Regions from separate parts of the Myroides oncorhynchi genome, predicted to be linked through region 2. Evidence: riboswitches for the same ligand, from Rfam matches in the RefSeq annotation. Region 2 holds a riboswitch; the other holds the start of a gene.
The links. Region 2 has a riboswitch for cobalamin ahead of LNQ81_RS07085 (TonB-dependent receptor). Riboswitches for the same ligand answer to the same signal wherever they lie in the genome.
Positions count from the first base shown of each region.

Region 1: linked by a shared signal. The riboswitch ahead of LNQ81_RS11835 (DUF4465 domain-containing protein) and the one ahead of LNQ81_RS07085 (TonB-dependent receptor) in region 2 are both predicted to bind cobalamin.

Region 1 covers NZ_JAJJMP010000001.1:2,705,747-2,710,208, reverse strand. Annotated here, with positions in the region: gene LNQ81_RS11845 (mechanosensitive ion channel family protein) at 1-1,556, opposite strand, end outside; gene rlmF (23S rRNA (adenine(1618)-N(6))-methyltransferase RlmF) at 1,714-2,622, opposite strand; cobalamin riboswitch at 2,812-2,974, shown strand; gene LNQ81_RS11835 (DUF4465 domain-containing protein) at 3,067-3,879, shown strand; gene LNQ81_RS11830 (hydroxymethylglutaryl-CoA synthase family protein) at 4,088-4,462, shown strand, end outside.
Region 2 covers NZ_JAJJMP010000001.1:1,598,854-1,603,315, reverse strand. Annotated here, with positions in the region: gene LNQ81_RS07085 (TonB-dependent receptor) at 1-1,954, opposite strand, end outside; cobalamin riboswitch at 2,069-2,247, opposite strand; gene LNQ81_RS07080 (MepB family protein) at 2,305-2,757, opposite strand; tRNA gene LNQ81_RS07075 (tRNA-Asp) at 3,017-3,093, opposite strand; tRNA gene LNQ81_RS07070 (tRNA-Asp) at 3,310-3,386, opposite strand; tRNA gene LNQ81_RS07065 (tRNA-Asp) at 3,530-3,603, opposite strand; gene LNQ81_RS07060 (DUF1399 domain-containing protein) at 4,012-4,462, shown strand, end outside.

The sequences.
Region 1 (4,462 bases), 1.1 Mb from region 2:
ACCATTTCTATATTATTCTCTGCAAAAACATCTTGGGCATGCTGACGCAAATCAGAATAAACCTTTGCACTAAGTTTAGCTTCTTTAATATATACGTTCAATTGATAGTCTACATAAAAATCTCTAAACTGATCCTGTAAGATAAATGGCTTTTGACGTTTTAACACATGCTCCGTTCTATTCGCTATCTCATATAGCATCTCGTGTACCTTTTGCCAAGGTACATGATATCCAGCACCTATAGTTAAGTATAATATTAAGCCATGTTCTTTAGCTGACTGCGTATAATTTACCGTCTGAGCAGACATAATATTAGAGTTAGGTATAGTGATAACTTCGTTTTTAGGAGTCTTTATCCTAGTCACTAATGCTGTCTTCTCTAATACATCTCCTGTAAATTCACCTAACTTAATTCGATCGCCTAACTTAAAAGGTCGCATATACGTTATAACTAACCCCGCAACTAAATTTCCAATGACTGATGTTGATCCCAGTGATAACATAATACCTGCAAATACGGATACTCCCTGAAATATTTGTGAATCTGAATTAGGTAGATAAGGGAAAATCAATATAAACATAAAGATAAATAACAAGCCACTGATAAGATTATAAGTCGGCATTGCCCAATCAGGATAAAACCCTTTAATTGTTATTTTATTTGTTGCTATCTTCTCTGCTAGAGATCGTATGAACTTTTGGATGTATTTAAAGATAAATACTATTACTGCTATCGTGAATAATTTAGGCATATATGCTTTCACACTCTTACCTACTGAACGAAGAGGTGATAAGACATATTCTAAAAGTTGATCCGAGATATGTTTTGTATAAGGGAATAATTTAAAGACTGCTAATAACCCTAAATACAAGAAGATTAAAACGACTAAAAACTTAATTACTTTCGCTATTGAGATAGTAGTAAGCATCGCTCTATGATCATCGATAATACCGAATATTCCTTTAATCTTCTTACCTCTTTGTTTCCAGATAGCGACTTTACATCTTCTATAGAAGTATCGTATTCCTTTAAGAATAAAGAACTCAACAATTATAATACCTACTGTCCCCGCAACTTGAATCAATATCTGTTGCCAACTTGTATTTTCTTTTTGTAATTCTACCGCAGATATAATCTGATTCTTATAATATTGTGCTGCCTGTGCTTTCGTTTTACTCTCTTGTGCAGCTTGTATACTATCTACGCTCATCAGAATCTCGTTCTGATACATTAGATTTAAATAATTACCTGTATCCACTAATCGAATAGAATCTCCAGCAAACTGATAATTCTCCGCTAAGGCATCTATCTTGCGTTCTATTGATTTAGCTCGCTGCTTTGAAGTAAACGAACCGATATTGCCATAGACGTTAAACAACGTATCATTAAAACTAATAACAGGCGTCTTTTCCATAACGACCACTACTGTGCGTATTACCTCAACTTGCTCAGGAGTTTTAGCAGCAGGTTTCTTTGATTTAGCCCAAGTAAAACCAGTGGTAAAAACCAGCATCAACAAAATAAAAAAGCGAATATTCGGCATGGTGAATCGCATAAAAAACAATCTTAAAATTAAAGTAAATGTAATCAAATTTTACAAAAACTATACCGATTGTGATTTATGTACTCCTTTTTAAACAAGAAATCAATATTCATACACTAGCGCGTAATTAACCAAAAAACAAAAGGTGCTCATAGCGAACACCTTTCTCTTAATATTTCCAAGCCAATATACGGCTAACTTTATTTCCTTGTTCCATATTTATCACGCGTACTTCCTTTGTTTCTGACTTCTTAAGTAAGGACTGTAACGGTTTTAAATGCTCTTTATTAGAGACCAATGTTGTGAACCATACAGCTTGTCTCTTAAAGTGTTTACTCTCATAAATATAATTAGTTATAAAAGCGAGTTCTCCTCCATCACACCATAGTTCATTATTCTGCCCACTGAAGTTCTGTACTGGTTTTCCTACAACCTGTTTTCCTAAGTTTCTAAGCTTCTGAGTAGTCTTAGCTAACACCTCTTCTCTAGATTTAAAGAAAGGAGGGTTACAGATTACTAAATCAAAGTACTCTCTTTCTCCTACTATATTCTTTAGAATATTTCGCTTACTTACTTGCTGGCGAATAGTTACATTACTGTTTAGATGTGGGTTATTTGTTATGATATGATTTGCCGTTTTTAAAGAGACTACATCTATCTCAGATCCTACGAACTCCCATCCATATTCTGCTACACCTATGATAGGATAAATAACATTAGCTCCTATCCCTAGATCTAACACCTTTACTCCTGTCCCTGTAGGCACTTGTCCATTATTACCTTCTGCTAATAAATCAGCTATATAATGTATATAATCAGCACGACCTGGGATAGGTGGACATAGATTCGTCTTAGGCATATCCCAAAACGTGATCTTATAATCCTTCATCAAGATAGCCTTATTAAGTAATACAACTGCTTCTGGCAATGCAAAATCAATAGTGTCTATTCCTGATGGATTCTTAATGATGAAAGCCTCTAACTCTGGCACCACACGTTTCAACTTATCAAAGTCATATAACTGTTGATGCTTATTGCGTTCATGTAATTTCTTCTGCGTTTTTTTAGAGTCTTTCATTATCTTGATATTTGGTGCAAAATTAGCGTATTTAAACGGTATTTCTATATCCTTTATACAACTTCTAACCACAAATAATATTCTTAAAGAACCTAGTCCTAGTAAAAACAATAACTGATATACAATCACTTAAAAAACAATTAAGTTAAATTAACAACAATCCAACTATCTAATCAACTATTTATCTACTTTAGCACTCTTAATTTCGGATTCACTAATTGCCTTCGCCTTTAGAGATGAAAAGGGGAATTAGGTGCAAATCCTAAACAGACCCGCTACTGTAAGTATAGTTATACTCCTTGATGGAAATAGCAATATAAGTCAGAGTACCTACCAAAGTTAACAAGACTAATAACCTGCGGGAATCAGGGGTGATGTCATTTATCTATCTTTTTAGGTATCCTACACACTTCTAATACTCGCCTTATACATATTTAAATAACAATGAAACGTTTAAACCAAAAACTAACTCACTTGTTTAGCTTGTTACTTATAGCAGGACTAACATACTCATGTAGTAGTGATAACGATGTGAAGGTAACTCCTACTCATACAATTACTTTCGAAGATGTAGAAAGAGATTTTTTAGCAGGTCCTACTTCTTATGGAGAGAATCTATATCCTCACTATGATGGTTCTACTCCTGCTAAATATACTGGATACGTAGATAAAGTAACAGGGCTAACATTTAATATGACGACTTCTGGTTACGGATTTGCATCTGGAGGAATTGCTATCTCTCAGTGGAACAATAAAGAAGAGGCGGGATATACTAACCAATCTAGTGTATATTATGGTGACCACGATAAGAAAAATGGAGGTAACAACAACTCTTCTACATTTGCCGTAGCCTTTACATCTACGAGTAATAACTCTGGTGCTTTTATGTCTTTTAGCGAAGGTACAGAACACACTTTTGACCATGCTTATTTTACTAATAATACCTATGCAGTCTTATCTATGACCAATGGGGATGGTTTTGCTAAGGCACATACCTATGAAAGAAAAGATTGGTTTAAACTAATCGTTGTAGGAATGGACAAAGATGGTAAACAAACAGGAGAAGTAGAAGTTATGCTTTCTGACTTTAGACAAGCTGATGCTCCTGGAATAGTAAAACAATGGGTAAAAGCAGACTTAAAACCTCTAGGAAAAGTTAATAAAGTCTACTTTAAGATGGCTAGTTCAGATGGAGATAGTTACTGGATGAATACGCCTGCTTACTTCTGTATGGATGACCTAACGATTAATTTATAAGATCAATAGCAAAAATATAAACAAGAAATGCTCTCTAATATAGAGGGCATTTCTCGTTTATATTATTTCTCCATTTAAACATTGCACTCAACAAAATCATCAACTTCCAACCAACAATCCCATATTATATGACAAACTTTATTCATTTTATCTAGTTATTTATTCCAAATGCCTGTAATTTTACGGTTCACTTAAATACCAGATTAAAATGAAAGTCGGAATAGATAGTTTAGCATACTTTATCCCTAAAATTCACCTTCCTATAGATACATTAGCCATAGCACGTAATATCGAACCTTTAAAACTGACTAAAGGACTAGGATTACAGAAGATGGCACTATTAGATACTTATCAAGATGTCATCACGATGGCTGCCAATGCTGCTTATAGCTTACTTCAAGATAACCCTACTGTATTACCTCAAGATATAGCTAAGATCTACGTAGGTACAGAGAGTGGATTAGACAACTCTAAACCTATTGCCTCTTATACACTAGGACTGTTAGAGCAAATCTATGGTCAAGGGACTTTCAGAAACTGTGATGCTGTAGATCATACCTTTGCTTGTATTGGTGCTGTAGAT
Region 2 (4,462 bases):
AATCACGCCATTTGAAACTTTTTAATAATGACACATCGTGTGTGTACCAAGGTTGTATTTCGTTTCGCTTAATATTATTTTTATTACCATTATAACGTTCCCCTACATAGATAAAACTATAGTTAAGAGACCAATCTTTATAATCTAAACTCACGATAGAAGAACCAGAATGCCAAGGAGCATAGGGTATTTGATCTCCATAGTATGATGGCTTACCATATAGCGTTTCGCTCTTGTCTTTCGCTACTGTGTATTCATACGTCAGATTAACACCTAATCGCAAGTCTTCCATTAACCTCACAGTAGTTCCTACATTTGTCTCTATCCCATAGTTCTCCACCTTACCTAGATTAGTCATCATCCATCTCATCATACTAGAAGTAGGTGTAGCGATAATCTTATCCGTTATATTAGCGAAGTAAGATTCTAATGACAAATGCACCTCTTCAAACAAAGCATTGTTAAACTGTTTATTATAAGTGAATCCTAAGTTTATCTGCTTAGAAGCCTCTGGTTTTAAGTTAGCAGTACCTAGCTGTGTGTAGTACAAATCATTAAACGTAGGTAATCTATAGATGTACTTATAAAATGAGTGAACCACAAAGTTCTCATCATCCCACGGCTTATAACTCAAGAAGATAGATGGCGCCCAAAATTGACGATCTGGCGCTTCATAATTATAACGTACCTTCTCTTTAGTAAATGTTCCTAAGATATTAGCCTGAGCTTTCACCTTACCTAGATTCACAGAAGTCGCTAACGAAGTTAAAAAGGTATAACGTTCAGGATAAGTAAACGGAGTTCCTTGTCCTATACGAGTAGCATTAAGTTTATTGTATTGTAAGTCCGTAGCTAGAGCCACATCCCATATATCAGTTATCTTATACAGATGTGCAGCTGAGACATAATACTCTTGTTGGAAGTAAGTGTTATCAAATTGAGGATTATAGGTAACCACTTCTCCTTCGAAAGCCACTGTCTTACGAGACAGATAGTGCATCTCATCATAAGCATACTTCCCTTTCAGTTGAAACTGATATCGATCAGAAACAAATCTAGTCCACTCTCCCTGCGCCATAAAGTTCTTATCACTCTGACGTTCATTGATATTTTCAGTCTCTAAAGTGACATCACTCTTCTTAATTACAGCACCTGGAAGACCTCTATCTGATTGATAGTAATAAAGGTTAGCCTGCCAAGTATCTTTATCTGTCTTACCGAACCAACTATTCTCTACACGATAAGCTTTTATATCACTATTCTGCCTGTGACCTATAGTATCATAAGCCACTGTACCATCTATATTATGACGTTTTTGCCTAAACTTATAATCACCATTCGAATAGATATATTCAGCACTGATAGATGTACTAACATTGTCATTAACTTTAATATCTGTACGTACAGATGGATTGACTAACTGTATAGACCCTGCCTTGTATTTAGCTGATACATTTATATCTTTCCCTTCTTCGAATATAGGTTTCTTTGTTTGTAGATAAACTGTAGATGCAGAAGCAAACTCTCTTGCTGATTGGAAGATAGCACTGCGTTGACCATTATATAGTTTTACCGTTTCTATATTATCTAGAGAAAACTTTCCTAAGTCTACTATACCATTCTGAGCATTGCCCACTTGTACCCCATTATAAAACACCCCTACATGATGCGTCCCCATATTACGGACATCTACTGTCTTAAGTCCTCCCATACCACCATAATCTTTAATCTTAACTCCAGCGAAGTATCTAAGAGCATCAGCTACACTATGGCTATTTAAGCGCTCTAGTTTAGCACCATCTAAAGTTTGTACAGGGATTAAATCTTTAAAAACCTCTTTCTGTATCACGATTTCTTTAAGAGAAGTGATACTGTCTTTAGGGCTCTGAGCATATACAGCATAGCTAGCTACACACATCAGAGTAGTTATTGATAGTAATTGCGTTTTGGTCATAATTGTTTTTGGCTTGTTAATCTTGACGATCCAAGAAAACATAAACGCACCAAAACACACTGTCACCAATGTCTAACCTTTTGAACGCTTAATGTCTTATTCCTCGAAAACATCAAAACTTATTGTAGATTGGCGGGTATCCTGACTTGCTCTTAACGAACTTCCTCCTCTCCATAACGACAGAGGATGACTTGATTCATTACATTTATAAGCTTACAGTAGCGGGTCTGTCTAGGATTCTCACCTAATTCCCCCTTAATATCAATTTGATAACCAGTCTTATTGCAAATATATAAAAAAAGGTTAATGGAAAGTATTTAATCTGTTAATGTGTTTTTATTGAAGATAATTTAAACTTTATAGAAAAAAGACATTTGAGATTGATAAGTTTTCAATGCTTGCTTATTCATCCCTTCTTCTAGATTAGGATAGATACGCATTCCACGCTTACCCTCCTTTGTCTCGGTAGAGATAATACCAAGATTCACTAATATCACCTTCGGAAATAAGAAATAGCCCAAATCAGTATCTGTCTTCACACCGATCATCATATAGTCAAACTCATCCCCCACATGATAAGGCACTGTTACTCCTATCTCATTGCGTTGCCAAATAGCAACGAAAAATCCAATCTTCTTAGAAGTAACCTTTGCTTCCCTATAGATAATTCGCTTATCTCCTAATATAAAGCTACACGCACTATACTCATTCTTTTCAGACATCATCTGAACTGAACTAATTATAGTATCATTGCTATAACAGAATACTTTATTTAATGAAGTAATAAGTGATCTGACAAACATATCAAGATATTTATTAATTATTACAAATCTAAATAATCTAAGACTTAATCAATCTCAAAAAGTTTTAGAATAGACTTATTTTCAGAAATGCTATAAAAATAAAAAAGCTCCCCTGCACTAGGAAAGCTTTTCATTGGTCTAACTACTAAACCTTTAGTGCTTGCGCACTTAACAACACAACTACTTTTAGATCCTCTAATTGATGAACATTTAGAGGCCAAAAAAAACCTCCCAACTACATGAGAGGTTCTCTTCTTATTGGCGGTCTGGACGGGACTCGAACCCGCGACCCCATGCGTGACAGGCATGTATTCTAACCAACTGAACTACCAAACCAATAATTTCTTTTCTGTATCGCGTTTATTAGTTAAAACCATCAATCTTGACAATTTTTTAAAAAAAGCTCTCCCGCACTAGGAAAGCTTTTCATTGGTCTAACTACTAAACCTTTAGTGCTTGCGCACTTAACAACACAACTACTTTTCAACCCTCTTTTACAAAATTTTAGAGGGCAAAAAAAGCCATCCCACGTTGTGAGAGGCTCCTTTTAACTGGCGGTCTGGACGGGACTCGAACCCGCGACCCCATGCGTGACAGGCATGTATTCTAACCAACTGAACTACCAAACCAGTATTTTATTCTTAAAAGCATTAATTCTTTAACGGCGACAAAGGTAACTCTTTTTTCTAAACCTCCAAACTTTTTAAAGTTTTTCTTTTTTAAGAGTAGATAAATTAGCGCCTATTTAATCAAGACGCTAATCTCTCTTTTGCGGTCTGGACGGGACTCGAACCCGCGACCCCATGCGTGACAGGCATGTATTCTAACCAACTGAACTACCAAACCTTCGTCATTATTGCTCTAATGCGATGCAAATATACAACCATTTTCTACAGTACCAAATCCACACAATAAAAAAAACAATCTTTTTCTAGCCAATTCCTTTACTAAACTAAAAATCAACCATCTAAAAAGTGATTTATTTTTAATTATTTTTTCACCCTAATCACACAAGTACGCTTTTCACTCAAAAAACCCCCTGATTCCACAAAACCAACTCTCCAAAAAAAACCGTTTCACTAGTAAATTCAATACTTGCACATATTTTATATTACAAAATACACCTTCAAATGTTATAAATAAGCTATATCTCCCTTCGAACTTAATTTATGCCGTCCACTTCTACATACTAACACAACTTTTTTATTGCATATCTCTTCTAATAATTAGATATTTAACTAAATATTGCAAACAATGAATAAAGTACATTGGAAGAAAATAGAGGAGTTTCAATTAGATAAATGGACTGACGAATATGGTTTTACACTCCGACTAGCAAAAGAAAATAAGTGGACCAAAAACTTCACCACTCAAGCTATATTAGAATATAAGAAGTTTATGTACCTCGCTGCAACTTCTGATAAGATGGTATCACCCTCTGATGTCGTTGATGTCGTTTGGCACGAACATTTAGTCTTTACTAAGTCATATAAAAACTTCTGTCTTATACTTGGCAAAACCATAGAGCATATCCCTTCAACACATAATCGTGAAGAATATGATATATTCAAGCAAGCCAAAGAGCATACTACACTAATATATAGCCAAGTCTTCGGTGAACAACCTAAAGAGATATGGGAATACCAATCTATGTATGACAGTTTACACTTGCCTAAAACCAAATATAAAATGAGTACTAAACTAC